Linked DNA regions of Labilibaculum sp. DW002. The protein of the gene in region 2 interacts with the protein of the main gene of each other region in a pairwise test. Links are inferred from orthologs where the notes say so. Each region holds a gene or a part of one and is shown on either strand. Other genes may lie near its edges.

What was found. The genes of interacting proteins can lie anywhere in the genome.
Region 1: the proteins of L3049_RS10535 (region 2) and def interact in binary tests that used the Escherichia coli proteins (3 or more experiments, as listed by UniProt). The link is inferred for Labilibaculum sp. DW002 from one-to-one orthologs.

The regions. Positions count from the first base shown.
Region 1 is NZ_JAKJSC010000002.1:234,781-242,234, reverse strand. What follows is about bases 3,081-5,878. They hold def (peptide deformylase), read right to left. Parts: upstream 4,858-5,878; coding sequence 4,303-4,857; downstream 3,081-4,302. Other genes in these bases: L3049_RS12580 (hypothetical protein), read right to left, coding at 5,511-5,798; ruvX (Holliday junction resolvase RuvX), read right to left, coding at 4,907-5,329; L3049_RS12595 (DUF6588 family protein), read right to left, coding at 3,096-4,124. Also shown: Trk system potassium transporter TrkA, read right to left, coding at 1-726; L3049_RS12600 (ComEC/Rec2 family competence protein), read right to left, coding at 911-2,974; L3049_RS12575 (hypothetical protein), read right to left, coding at 5,899-6,672; L3049_RS12570 (LVIVD repeat-containing protein), read left to right, coding at 6,828-7,454. UniProt on the Escherichia coli protein: Removes the formyl group from the N-terminal Met of newly synthesized proteins. Requires at least a dipeptide for an efficient rate of reaction. N-terminal L-methionine is a prerequisite for activity but the enzyme has broad specificity at other positions.
Region 2 is NZ_JAKJSC010000001.1:2,639,268-2,646,911, reverse strand. Bases 2,415-5,402 are described here. They hold L3049_RS10535 (aspartate-semialdehyde dehydrogenase), read right to left. Parts: upstream 4,410-5,402; coding sequence 3,420-4,409; downstream 2,415-3,419. Other genes in these bases: L3049_RS10530 (lamin tail domain-containing protein), read left to right, coding at 4,503-5,402; hflX (GTPase HflX), read left to right, coding at 2,415-3,308. In the rest of the region: L3049_RS10555 (DUF3592 domain-containing protein), read left to right, coding at 1-136; L3049_RS10545 (energy transducer TonB), read left to right, coding at 1,174-1,857; more of hflX, read left to right, coding at 2,034-2,414; more of L3049_RS10530, read left to right, coding at 5,403-7,644.

The DNA of each region.
Region 1 (7,454 bases), on a different replicon or contig from region 2:
TCCAATACGACTACCACCAAGAATCATAGCTTTTTTAATCTTATATTTTTGTTTTCCTGTTAAAAGCATGACTTTTTCCATAATCTCAGGCTTGCTTACAACAAAAACCAAATCACCTCGGGAAAAGCGATTATGACCTCTTGGGATAATGGTTGTGTCACCTCGTTTTATTGCAACAGCTCTAAAATCTAAATTTTTAGTCATTTCAGCAACTTCGACCATTGTTTTATCCATAATTACGGACTTGCTGCTAATCTTTATACCATATAAAAGTAGCTTCCCCCCGGAAAATTCGTACATCTGACGTGTACCAGAACGAGATAAGTAATTAATTACTTCTTTAGCTGCCAAACGTTCAGGATATACAAATTCATCAATCCCTAAACTTTTTAAAAAATCTTTGTTTTCCGGAACTAAGTATTCTTGATTATTAATACGAGCAATAGTGCGCTTGGCACCAAGCTTCTTTGCAAGTAGACTTGATGTGATATTAGTCTCTTCCGATTGTGTTACGGCAATAAATAAATCTGCCTTCTTCACATTCGCTTCTTTCAGATCCTTTATAGAAGAGCTCGATCCAACTATGGTTAATAAATCCAGGTGAGAATCAATAAGTTTCAATTTCTCTTCATCACTATCAATCAATATTATATCATGATCTTGATGACTAAGCATTTTTGCCAGGTGAGTTCCTACTGCGCCTGCTCCAGCAATTACAATCTTCATAACTTTAATCCGTTAACAATTAAATGGAATTTCAAGCGGCAAATTAACACATTATCAATCAAAATAAGGTGCTAATTGCTGAAAAATATTAAAAGACCAAGCTCTCTAAATTACCAAAAGGAATTAATAAAACAAAGATATCAAGCGAAAGCTAATCATTTAGTGCCTAGCACAATTCTATTTTCTATAGCTGGCAAACACAAGCTCCATAAGTCTGAATATCAATAATATCATTTTTATCGATATTCTGATCAATCAAAAACTTCCTCCTGTCTTTGGAATAGAGAGAGGCATCAAAAATCACTTGACAATTGGGCTGTTTTTTTGTTAAAATATTTTTCGTTTTCAATCCGCTCTTGCGATAAATGATAAAATCTGGATTTAGAGAGCTTACAATCTTGTCTATCGACTCTACTTTTTTACCAATAATTACAATTACTTTCCCTCCTATTATTCGAATATCTACAGGTTTTAGCTCTTCATATTTAACATCAACAATCCCTTTCCCTAATATATAAGGACCAATTATTCGATCCTTTTTATCCTTTGGTAATTCGGCATCTATAAGAAAAGTGGCTTTCTTGTCATTTATCATTCCAATGATACTATTCCTTTGCGAATTGAATACAATTAATTCAGCTTCCCCTTCTTTAAACAAAGCATATGTAGAAGGAATCTGAAGACAAATAACCAGCATTAAAAATGTATAAATTGCCTTTCTCTTCTTAAAAACCAAAAGACTAATTAACGAAAGAATTAATCCATAGATAAGCACTAGTTCCATTGAATTCATTGATAGGTTTTTAACTACAGATCCTGGCCAGTTTTGAATTTTAATGATAAGGTAATTCATCATCTCAACCACGTTTTGCAATAACCATCCTAAATACTTAGAGAGAATTTCTATTGGAGATAAAATGAGCAATATTGCTGAAAGGTAAATTAATACACCAGCCATTAATATTACGATATATCCAGAAATGAGAAAATACGATGGAAATTGATGGAAATAAAATATAGCCAATGGAAACGTTCCAATTTGTGCAGCCAACGAAACGGTAAATAATTTCCAAGACCACCTTAATACAAAAGAACGTATCTGCAATAATTTATCAAGTTTAGGCTGAAAAAAAACAATACTTACAACTGCTAAATATGAAAATTGAAAACCTACTGTAAAAAGTAAAAAAGGATCTAATAGTAAAAGAAAAAATGCAGAAACAGCTAACGAATTATAAACACTTCCATTTCGTTTTAGCATTTCTCCAATAACAATAAAACTAAACATGCTAGCCGAGCGCATTACTGATGGAGACAAGCCTGTTAAAAATGCATACAACCAAAGTGTAATGAGCAAAACGAATCCTCTTAGTAAACTACCATATTTTAGTTTTGTTAGAAACCGCAATAAGAAGCTCATAATTAGGTAAATAATTCCGACATGCAAACCAGAAACGGCCAGTACGTGCATCGCGCCTGCATTTGCCCATGCTTTTTTCGTATCCGGATCGAGACTTGTTTTATATCCTAAGGTTAAGGCAGCAAGAATATCAAAGCTTTCACCTTTAATTCCATTCTTCCGGTAGATTTCCAAAAGGTTATCTCTCCATTGGGCAGCAATTACACGAAAAGAAAAATCTGTATTCTTTCCAACCCTATTCCATGATAAAGAATCTACGTAAGATGTATATAAAATATGTTGAGTCTTCAAATAAGACGCGTAATCAAACTCATACGGATTACCCAAATTCTTTACTTGCCTGATGCTACTATTCAGCAAAAGCTGATCTCCCATTTGCAAACTTCTTACCTGCTTATCTTTTTGCAGGTAAAGCATCATTTTACTGCCCTCATTTTGCCAATCATTCCCTTTATTCTGCTGTTTTACCTTAAAAACAACAGCATAACTATTCGCTTTTTCGACAGGCTGCTCTACAATATTTCCCAACAAACCAACGGAAGAATTATCAAAGTTCATTTGCATTGATGATTCGTCATCAAAATATCGTATACCTCCAGCTCCAATACAAGTGAAAAAAACAAATACTCCAAATAAGGAACGGAGAGCATATGACTTTCGAAACTTTGCAACAAATGTAAAAATCATAATTCCCAATAAACCGACTAATACGAAGGAATAGTATAACATTTGAGGCAATGAAAATGCATGGGCAACTACAATTCCAATTATCAAAGGGAGTAAAAGGCGGAAAAATGGATTTTGACGTATAAACTCTCTAAAGATCATCAATAATATTATTTATTGTAAACTAAATTACAACATATCTGCCTAAAAAACAAAAGCCCTTGTTCAATGAACAAGGGCTTTTCTAACTAATGTACCGAATGCTTACGCATTCAATCGAAAATTATCTAAAACTAAAAGCGATACCACCAGTAATGGTATTGTATTCCTGCATGGTGTAGTCGGCGAAAATCTTAAAGAAACCTAGATTTAATCTAGTACCAAGTGTTGCTCGTACACCGCTAGCGTCAAAATCAACAGATATAGGATCAGTTAAAGTTTCTTTAACAACTGTCATACCCGAATTAACCTCTGTATACTCTACGATGTAAGTTCCTTTAATATCGACATCCATTTTGGCTTTATTGTATCCTACAGCTCCGTAAAACTCAATTAGTTTTAAATTAACGGAAGCAATGGCTTGGAATGTAATTGCGTTTGTCGAGAACTCCATCATTTGTCCAGAGCCATCAAAATCTGAGTCATCTTGAATATCGTATTCGGCCTTTAGATTGGTAAAGGCTACTAAAGCAGAAACATCAAAAGGCGTTTTATCAATTTTTAGCATTTTGCTAAAACTTTTCTGAAGACCAATACCAAACATACCTACTTCTAAATCTGAGGTTCCGACTTTAGGGAGATATCTAAGTTTTAAATCAGCATCGATTACTGGAATACCAATACCCACTTGCATCGTTACCGAAGGAACGGCACTCATTGGTAGGTCATCACCTATACCATCAGGAACACTAAAATTAGCAAGATCAAAACTTCCACCACCAGCATCAATTCTGGCTAGCAAAGTTTCATTATTATTACCACCCATTAAAGTTTCGATTTGAGCAGAACTTGCGCCACTTTGTAGGCTGATATTTTTGTAATCAGAAGCAACAAAATTAAAAGCCTCGTCCTTGCTAGGCACTTGTGCTAAATTAGCAACAAACGTAATATCGAAACCAAATTTTTTATGTGTTCGGGCAGTTGTGTACCAGCCGCTATTTAAACCATACATAAAGCCTTTGGCTACAGGATTTACATAGTTTTTTGTCAATTTAGAAGCATCTTCGGTTCCGGATAATAGAAACTGTTCAATGTCTTGGGCTTTTCCTAAAAATGGAGCAAACAATATTAGTAGTAAAATAAGTTTTTTCATCATATAGAGATTTAAATTAGATTTCAATCAACACCTGCTAGTACGCAGTTTTTTTCTTTTTGTTTAAGCAATTTGAAACAAAAACAAGTACAAGTCTCCCTTTTCAAATTTTGATTCGCATAGTATATTATCCGTGAGGGCATAAAAAAAACCCTACCGAGATGGTAGGGTTTAGAATTTATTTAGCGAGTGTAAATCTATATTTTGCTTTAAATTTACCCTTCGAAATACCAGTTAATTTACCTTTCAACAATCTCTTTTTTAGTGGTGAACAATGGTCAGTAAACATGATTCCATCTAAATGATCGTACTCGTGTTGAATAATTCGAGCTGCAAAACCTGAATATTCTTCATCATGAAATTCCCAGTTCTCATCGTAATACTCAATTCTGATTGTTTCTGGTCGATTAACATCTTCGTTTAAGCCAGGAATACTCAAGCACCCCTCTGACATGCTCCACTCATCACCCGAACGTTCTGTAATATGAGCATTAATAAACATCTTTTTAAAACCTTCCAATTCTGGCTCATCTTCAGCAAATGTAGATGCATCAAGTACAAACATGCGGATAGATTTTCCTACCTGTGGAGCTGCCAAACCAACTCCATCAGCAAAATACATGGTTTGCCACATATCCGCCATAAATTTTTCCAAATCAGGATAATCCTTATCAATATCCTTTGCTACTTTTCTTAATACAGGATGCCCGTATATTGTAATGGGTAAAATCATTATTTATTACTTAAAATCAACTGAAATTAATCAATTGATAGATAATTTATTAAAAAATATTTCTTTTTGCTTCCATATACGATTGTAGTATAATGGTTGCACTAATCTTATCGATAACTTCCTTGTTTCGTCTTTGTTTCTTGGACATTCCACCATCAATCATCGATTGAAAAGCAATCTTAGATGTAAAACGCTCATCAACCATTTCGATAGGCATTTTCGGGAATCGCTTCTTCAATTGCCCAAGAAAAGGTTTCAAATATTTCATTGATTCGCTATCCTCATTGTTCAACTGCTTTGGATGCCCCACCACAATACACTCAACATCTTCGGTCTCCATATATTTCTGAATGTAGTCCAAAACATCTTTGGCATGAACCGTATCCAATCCGTTTGCAATAATTTGCATTGGGTCGCTCACAGCTAATCCCACTCGTTTTCTTCCGTAATCTATAGCTAAAAGTCGTGCCAAATCTCTTATTTAAACTTATTTTGAATTGCAAAGATAAAATAAACTGTTTAAAATATTGTCTTTTCAACTCTTTATAAGTCGAAACGAATAGCAATAGAAGGCTTTAATCAAGTTTTATCGCTTAAAAAGACAAAGAATCTGAATATGTATGGAGGGATGAATTTTTGATTTTAGAACGAACTTACAATAAAAGAGTCTCAATTTCTTCTACCATTTCTTTGCGATCTAGAGTAAGAACACAAAAAGTATTGTAAACAGATATGAAACAATTCTTTTGAGAACCTAATTCCAATTTATTTGCTTTAAGTTCTTTTTCAATGCTTGATTTAAGCAATGGAGTCTCACAAATAAAATAAGGATCGATTTTCTGTTCGCCTTTGTGCACAATAAAAATACCTGGACGATCTTTTATTTCATCTAAGTTAGTGAATGGACCACGAAAAGAAAATCTTCCAATTTGAATTGACATTTTATTCTATTTTGGTGAATAAAAAAAAATCAGGACAAATCCTGATTTTTTTCAAAGTAAGCATAATCTCATAAAATTTAGCCATCCTAAAAGTTTTTTTTTAGAAAATTAAACCCAAATGAATAGATAAACGGTTGTATTCTTCTTTTAAATATTCTGTATCCTTAGTGTATGAATTCTCCCATTTATGCTTCATTTTCTGAAAACGGTAACCAATATTTAAAGTAAAACGATTATCTCCAATATTCCCTAAATTAAAACCAATTCCTGGATTAATTAATATTCCACCCACAGAGTTTACATCATCTTCTGAGTTGTGATAAAAATTTCTCCCAAATTGATTTTCCAATGCTATAGAATAACCCGATTGCAAATAAATAAACGGACTAATTCCATTTAACTTCGCTTGGTATTTTATTTCTCCAAAAACAGGCATGCTCCCACCATTCAAGGTTTCGTATCCAACACCTCCACCTGCGGATATTCCTGATTCAAAACGATAATTTCCAGAAACTAACATACTAAAAGGAGCATCATCTTCATTGCTTTTACCTCCAGCTAATACGCCCATTTTAATTTCATAACTCATTCCTTTTAAAGGCTGAACAATTGTATCTCTATAATTCTTAGGTAATTTTCTTTTTTCGAAACGAATTTCGGCAATATCTTCCATATCAAATTTCCAAAAATTCTTATCCTGAGTTTCTATTTCTAAAAAATCACCAGGTACTTGTCTAATTATTTTTCCTTGTAAAACATTTCCATTTTTTAAGGTAATCACATGCATTTTTTTCTGAGCCGATGTGCTAGAAACACAAAGCATCAATAAGAATATGACTAAAACTGATTTTAACACCACAAAAAGAGTTTTCATAATACGATTTTTTATTTTCTTTTATGATGATATACAATTAGAAAGGTTGCGTTGGGTTCAACAATAAAAAAAACAATTTTAAGAACGCAACCCTATGCATCAATTTGCATCTTGAAGAAAAACAAGTATTTAAATTGGCCTTAAAAATATTAATCATGAAAACAGTAAAACTTTTTACCGTCTTATCTATTTTTATTTCATTTCTTCTAGGAACTTGGTCTTGCGAAGATAACATTCAGCACGAATACACTGTAAATTCTCCAATCTACATGTCTACTGAAGAATTCAAGGCTGCAGTAAAAACTGAAAATGCAAGAGAATTATCAGTTGCTGGAAAAATCTACTTCTACCAAGATTATATCTTTGTTAATGAAAAATATGAAGGAATTCATGTTATTGATAATTCAGATCCTAGCGATCCTAAGAATATCAATTTTATTACAATACCTGGAAATATTGATATGGCTGTAAAAGATGATATTCTTTACGCTGATTCGTATACCGACCTAATAGCAATTAATATTCTTGATATTGACAACCTACAGATTGAAAAGAGGTTTGATGATGTATTCCCTTGGGTTCTCCCACCTACAGACAATAATTACAATTTAGGTGAAATTGATCCTGATAAAGGCGTTGTTATAGGATGGGAAGTAAAAAGAATAAGTGAAAAATACGAAGAACCAAAATACTATCCTTACTATGAGAATGTTATGTTTGACGCATCAAATTCTGCAGGAGTAAAAGCATCGAATGGAGGCACTGGTAAAGCTGGATCAATG
Region 2 (7,644 bases):
CACGTTAATTTCTAAAAGATTTTTTGTGATTTTTCTTCCAGACGCACCAAGTAAATCAAAAATGTTAATTGGCAATCCCGTACCATCTGTTCTAAAAAATGCACCTCCTGCTGGTTGGTTAAAGCTTCCTGATTAGTAAATGTGCGATTTTTCATAGGTGTATTATAAAGAATAAGCTTATTTACAGCAGTGAATTGAACCACATGAGTTAAAAATCTATAAAGTCATGTAAACCAAACACCCCATGAAAATCAGTTGGTTAACAAATGGTGTAAACCTTGTAAACCATGAATGTAAACCGTAAGGTGTTGATATGTAGCTTGTAGTGTGGTAGGTTTACAGGTTTACACAGAAAATTACAATACATTCTATAGTGTAGAGAAAATTAGCTCCTAATTAAAGAGCAATATTATAATTTGAAAAAAAATAAGGATGTTGTGTTTGCGAATTTGTTTGCGAAGCATAAAAAAAGCGCCTACGGTGGAAGCCCGCAAACGCCTTATCTTCAATGTGGAGAATATCGGAATCGAACCGCTGACCTCTTGACTGCCAGTCAAACGCTCTAGCCAACTGAGCTAATCCCCCGTGAGGTATTCTTAATATGTACAAGAATAAATATACTCATCTAACCAAAGAGATTAGAATGGGCCTATTCCTCAACAGGACTGCAAATATAGATGAAAATTGCACATCTCAAAAAATAATACGATGGAATTTTTAGAAAGCCAAACATTTTTTTAATTAGTACGTAAAGGAATGAAGAGTGAAGAATCTATTTTAGTTCGAAAATTGTTTGTCAATAGACAATTGATTGGTAGCAATGTATAGTGTGTGTATAGGTAGGATGAGTTCGGACACAATGGATTTTTCACTCTACTTTTGTAATAAAATACAATTTAGATTGGCTATAAAGAAAAAATGGACTAAGTTTATAGTTCATTTATACACAGAGGTTTTATCCAAATAGAAATTACCAATAACTTCCTACTTTAATCTTGTTTTCTCAAACGTTTACGTGCTGAGAATCAATTTTATTGCCTAGGAAAAACAGTTTGCTTGTAATTTTTATATCTTTAGGCCTCAATTTAATTCTCTGATCGAAAAGAATTTTGATTATAGAATTGAAATACCTACTTTTAAACGCTGAATTTACTAGAAAATTAAAAGAAAACTATGGAAGTTAAGAAGTCACAAAAAGCAGATCTGGAGAATAAGAGAGGTCTTTTTCTAGAGATTGGTCTGGCTCTTACTCTTGCTATTGTATTTCTAGCCTTTGAGTGGCGAGTTGATACAAGTGAAGCCACTGTGTTGGAGACAGAGCAAGAAATCCAGGCTGAGGAGGAAATTATTCCTATTACTCGTCAAGAGCCTGTTAAGCCACCACCACCACCACCACCAGCTCCTAAGGTTGCTGACGTTTTGAACATTGTGGACAACGATGAAGAAATTGATGACGAACTTGAGATTGAAGATTCTGAAGCCGATATGGACGAAGATATTGAGATTCAAGTTGTGGAGGAAACAGAGGAAGAAGATGAGCAACAAGTCTTTGTAATTGTAGAGGATATGCCTGAGTTTCCAGGTGGAGACCTTGAGTTACAAAAATGGATTGCCAGATCGATTAAGTATCCTGTTATTGCACAAGAGAATGGTATTACCGGACGTGTATACGTAAATTTCGTAGTGAATAAAGTTGGTAAAGTTGAACAAATTCGCGTTGTACGTGGTGTCGATCCTTCATTGGATAAAGAAGCTGTTCGTGTAATCAACAAGATGCCTAAGTGGAAGCCAGGTAAGCAACGTGGTAAAGCTGTAAAAGTATCTTATACTGTACCGATCAATTTCCAGTTACAATAAGCTGATACATTTTGTATTCGATATATGAGGCTCTGATTTTTCAGAGCCTCTTTTTTTATGACCAATTGGCTAATGCTTTGTTTAATATTGTTTATTTTTGGCCGATAATTTCCGTACTTTGCTAATTGTATTTGTTTTGAATATAGATTGTAAAGTCTATTTCAAGAACGGAAATCATGATTTATAAAGGCACTTTAGCCTTTTGTTTTTTGCAAATTGATAAGATGGGAGATTTCCTTAAAAATAAAATAGAATCGGAAAAAGCAATTTTGATTGGTATTGTAGACCAATCTCAGGGCATGACCGAAGTTATGGTGAAAGAATATCTTGATGAATTAGATTTTCTTGCCTTAACTGCAGGAGCAAAAACGATGAAACGTTTTACTCAGAAATTACAACGATCGAATCCTAAAACTTTTGTTGGTACTGGTAAACTTGAAGAGATTGCACAATATCTTAATGATAATCCAGAAATTAGCTTGGTTATTTTTGATGATGAATTGACACCATCTCAACTGAGAAATATTGAGCGTGAACTGAAGCGTAAAATTCTTGATAGAACAAATTTGATTCTGGACATTTTTGCTAGTCGAGCTCAAACTGCAAATGCAAAAACTCAGGTTGAACTGGCACAATATCAGTATCTATTGCCTCGATTGACACGACTTTGGACTCACCTTGAGCGTCAGCGTGGTGGAATTGGAATGCGCGGACCTGGTGAAACCCAGATTGAAACTGACCGTCGTATTATTTTGGATAAGATTTCTAAACTTAAAGAAGATCTTAAGAAAATAGATAAGCAAAAGACTGTTCAGCGTAAGAACCGTGATAAAATGGTTCGTGTTGCCTTGGTGGGGTATACCAATGTTGGGAAATCAACATTGATGAATGTTTTGAGTAAATCGGATGTTTTTGCTGAGAATAAGCTTTTTGCAACATTAGATACTACGGTTAGAAAGGTTGTGATACAAAATGTCCCCTTCTTGCTTGCCGATACAGTTGGTTTTATTAGAAAACTACCTCACAATTTAGTTGAATCATTCAAGTCTACACTTGATGAGGTGCGTGAGGCTGATGTTATTCTTCATGTTGTTGATATTTCTCATCCTAATTTCGAAGATCACATTAATGTGGTGAACGAAACGATGGCAGAAATCGATAAAAAGGAAAAACCAACTTTCTTGGTTTTCAACAAAATTGATGCTTTTAGCTATGTGAAAAAGGATGAAGATGATTTAACCCCGAAGCTGAGAGAAAACTACAGTCTTGATGAGTTGAAGAAAATGTGGGTTGCTAAAGGTGATACGCCATGTCTATTTATCTCAGCTAAAGAAAAAGAAAATGTTGAGGAATTTAAAGAGAAAGTGTACGATATGGTTAAAGAAATTCATTCTGCACGTTTTCCTTATAACGATTATCTTTATCAGGATTATTCAAATCTGATGGACTAAGTGATATTAAAGAATAGTGGATGCGAATATCCGTAGTGTTTATTATTTACCAATCCTTCGTAAAATAAAAAAAGGCCAATAAATACTAATTTTATTGGCCTTTCCTGTGTTTTATACTAATTGGTTTTTGCTGAGGTATTCAGCAATTTGAATCGCATTGGTAGCAGCACCTTTACGCAGGTTATCTGCAACAATCCACATGTTTAAACTGTTTGGGTTTGAGAAATCACGACGAATTCGTCCAACAAAGACTTCATCTTGTTCGTGAGCAAATTTAGGCATTGGATAAATATTCTTTTCCGGTTCATCCTGAAGAATAACACCTTCTGATTCTGAAAGAAGGTTCTTTAGTTCATCCAAATCAAAATCCTTTTCAAACTCAATATTTACAGACTCAGAGTGACCACCAACAACAGGAACACGAACGGCTGTTGCCGTAATTCGAATAGAATCATCACAAAGAATTTTTCTAGTCTCATTAATCAATTTCATTTCCTCTTTTGTGTAAGCATTGTCTTCAAATACATCACAATGAGGTAAGCAGTTTTTATCTATAGGATATGGGTAAGCCATTTCTCCGTCAATACCTGCTCTTTCATTATCAAGTTGTTCAACAGCCTTAACACCTGTACCACTAATCGATTGATAAGTTGAAATAATCAAACGTTTAATTTTGTACTTTTTGTGTAAAGGAGCTAAAGCTACAACCATTTGTATAGTTGAACAGTTAGGGTTGGCAATAATTTTATCATCAACACTAAGTTCTGAAGCATTAATTTCCGGAACGATTAATTTTTTTTCAGGATGCATTCGCCAAGCTGATGAATTATCAACAACGAAAGTCCCTGCTTTTTCGAATTCAGGAGCCCATTTTGAAGAGGTGTCTCCACCAGCTGAGAAGATTGCAATTTGTGGTTTTAAATTAATTGCGTCCATCATACTGATAACTTTGTATTTTTTTCCATTAAATACAATCTCCTTACCTACAGATCTTTCACTTGCAACGGGGTACAATTCATCAATAGGGAAATTTCTTTCTGTCAGTACATCAAGAATTTTTTGTCCCACTAAACCTGTGGCGCCTACTACAGCAATCTTCATAACATAATTCAGTTTAAAATTTTGATTATAAATTTAATTATAGTTAAATTCACTTTGGTTAATTAAGTGAATCAAATTTAAAAGGATTTTTCCATGAAAAAAACTCTTTGCGTTAAATTGTTTTTAATGGTTTTCCTGTTGAACAGTAGTTGGTTGTATGCGGAAGATGTTTGGAGGGATAATTTTGCTGAAGAAACAGGGAAAGGTTATTGGGGCGGTGGTTCCGATATGGCAGGAATTATTGACTGGACTTTAAGTACAGAGAATTGTTCTTTGACTGATGAGAGCGATTACATAAAAGTGATTTCAACAAGCGGAGGACGCTTAGAAGCAAAGGATTGTGATGGTGAAGCCATTTGGAAAACCTTTTCTATTGATATTTCGACTTTTACTGATGTTGAGATTTCATTATATGTGGCAGAAACGGGTAGTTCTACCAATGCTAATAAATATATCAAGTGTTTTTACAAATTGGATGGAGGTGATGAAGTACCTTTTGAAACAAATCCTGAAAATATTGGTAATTGGGGCAATACTACTGTTTCTCAAGGAGAACTAAACGGTAGCAATTTGCAAGTGTTAGTGAAGATGAATAACCCTAATGCTGGAGATGCAGTTTATATAAAAGATGTGTTGATTAGCGGAAAACCTATAATTCCAGAAAGCGATAAGCTTACACAGATTTTAGCATCGCAAAGTCCGATTGAGAAAATTAATATTGAAACTACTATAAATGAACCAAGCGTTGCAGTTCCATTTTTTCGATTTAAAATTGAAGAAACTGCTGAAGTAACAGATGATTTACCAACTAAAATTTCTAATATGGCTTTTTACAATTCAAATCCAGAGAATGGAATGAATTGGAATAATAATATTGGTGGTATTCATTTATTTTCTGAGGAGAACGAGATTGTACCAAATATCGTACAACATGATGCCGATTCTATTTGGATGGAATTTTTGGAAGGGCAAATTAACATTCCTAATGCTACAAGTCGGGAGTTTGAGTTAAGAGTTTATTTAGATACCACTAATCCTATTGTTGATGGTAAAAATTTTGAGTTGTATATCAAAGAAAGCGCACTTGGCTTTAAGACATTTGATTCTGGTTCCGGCTTTTCTTCGCAGAGCAATAAGCTAAGTTCAGAGATTCATCTTATTGATGTGAGTGCATCACGAATATGCTTTACGAACCTACAAGACACTATTATTCGCAATCATCAGTTTTCAATCTCTTTAAAGGCTGTAGACAATTTTGATAATTTAGATGTTGATGCTGAAGAGGAGGTTAGTTTATCTCTGAAAAATGGTTCAGGAGTGTTAGAATCTAAAAATGAAATAAATCAATTATTTGTTAAAGGCGAGATTTGTTTTGATTCGCTTCAATATTCAGAAGTTGAAACGATTAATTTATCTGCTAAAGGAAATGTTTTAGGAGAGTGGATTTCTAATAATATAGTGGTTAAGAATACGAGGCAAACATATGTTGCAGTAGATTCTTCGTATGCCAATAACAGGGATTTTTCATCTTTAAGGGTAGAACAAGAGGATGCACTTGAAGTATATCGTTTTACAATTATTGATTCAGGACAAGATAGTTTGTCGACAATATTGAAAAATATTCGATTGATCGGATCAGATAAAAATCAAGTTAATTGGGAAAAATCAATTGAAAAATTTATCATCAAAAGAGATAATGAAGTTTTAGATGGCGTTTTAGATGTTGATGATTCTGAGTTGACGATTCAATTTTCAGAATCGGAAATAGGTCGGGAAGTTGCTAGTGAATTAACTGCAGCGTATTCTATTTTATGCTATCTGAAAAAAGGCAAAACCATAGATGGGGAAATCTTTCAAATGGCAATTGATTCTTTGCATACCCAATGGGAAGTTTCTGATAAAGGGAGTGGTTTGCTGCCCATTTTCGAAAGTAACTTGCTCGGACCTGAGTTCACATTAAATGTAGAACCTGAAAATATGAACTTTACTGATGTTCCTAAATTCATAAATTTTCAGGAGCAGTTTGAGCTTGGTATTGAACTAATAGATCGATTTGGAAATGTTGATAGTGACTTCGATTCTGAGATTCGTCTTTCTCTTGCCACAGGAAATGGTGAATTCTTATCAGAAAATTTTAATGCGATTAAGAAAGAAGTAAAGTATGTTTGGAGTGATTTAGTTTATTCAATGGCTGAAATTTTTACAATACAGGTCGAATGTGACTACTTTCCAACCATTTTAAGCGATAATATATCAGCAGTAGATAGAACTTCAATGATTAGTTCTGCTGACGCAATAGAATCGCTTGAATTGAATCCATTAGCGATCGATCAGCAGAATGCAATAGCTATTTTCAGTTTTCAAATAGCTGATTTGGGAAGCCATGATCAGTTATCAACTTCATTGTCTAATCTGAAATTTTATAATAGTTATCCAGAAAATTATTTCAACTGGAAAAAACACATTGCAGGAGCTGTTCTGAAATCTTCAGGAGAGCTTATCGCGACAACAAATGATATTGAGGAAGATTACATTCGCTTTTCTTCTTCGCAGGGAGTTGTTGAAGTTGGCAATGGGCTTTCAAAGAACCTCACTTTAGAAATCTTTTTTAGAAAGGGTAATTTATCAGATTTGGCTACTTTACAAGTTGAAATTCCCTCAGAAGATCATGAATGGAAAACTTTAGAGAATAGTTCAGCACTAAGTAGTGAAATGCCAAAACTAAGCTCTAGCGTATATCAAATTCAAGTACAGGCAAGTAAATATGCTTTTTTAGCTGCACCTTTTGCAATAGTAGGTTCTCAGGATAAGTTCTCATTGAGAATAGGAGCATGCGATACCCATGGAAATATAGATGTTGATGCACAAGAAGATGTTAATTTAATTCTAGATAATGAAATAGGAGAGCTTTTACTATCAGAAGAAGTTAAGGGTCTGGAAAATGGGATTGCTGTATTTGATTCGATTCAATACACAGGTAATGATAATTTTCAAATAATTATTGATGCTAACCTTGTAAGTGACACTGCTAAGATATTTTTGGGTGAAGATGAGCTTAAGATCAGTGATGATTTTGAAACTGGCAATCTTAATCTGTGGCAGAATACTGATGCATGGAAGGCTTCTTCTTACCAAGCTATAAATGGAGATTATTCCTTAAAACACAATTTATCTTCCGAAATTGGTTCTAGTCATATTTCAATTCCTTTAACAGATTTAAAACCAAATTCTGGCG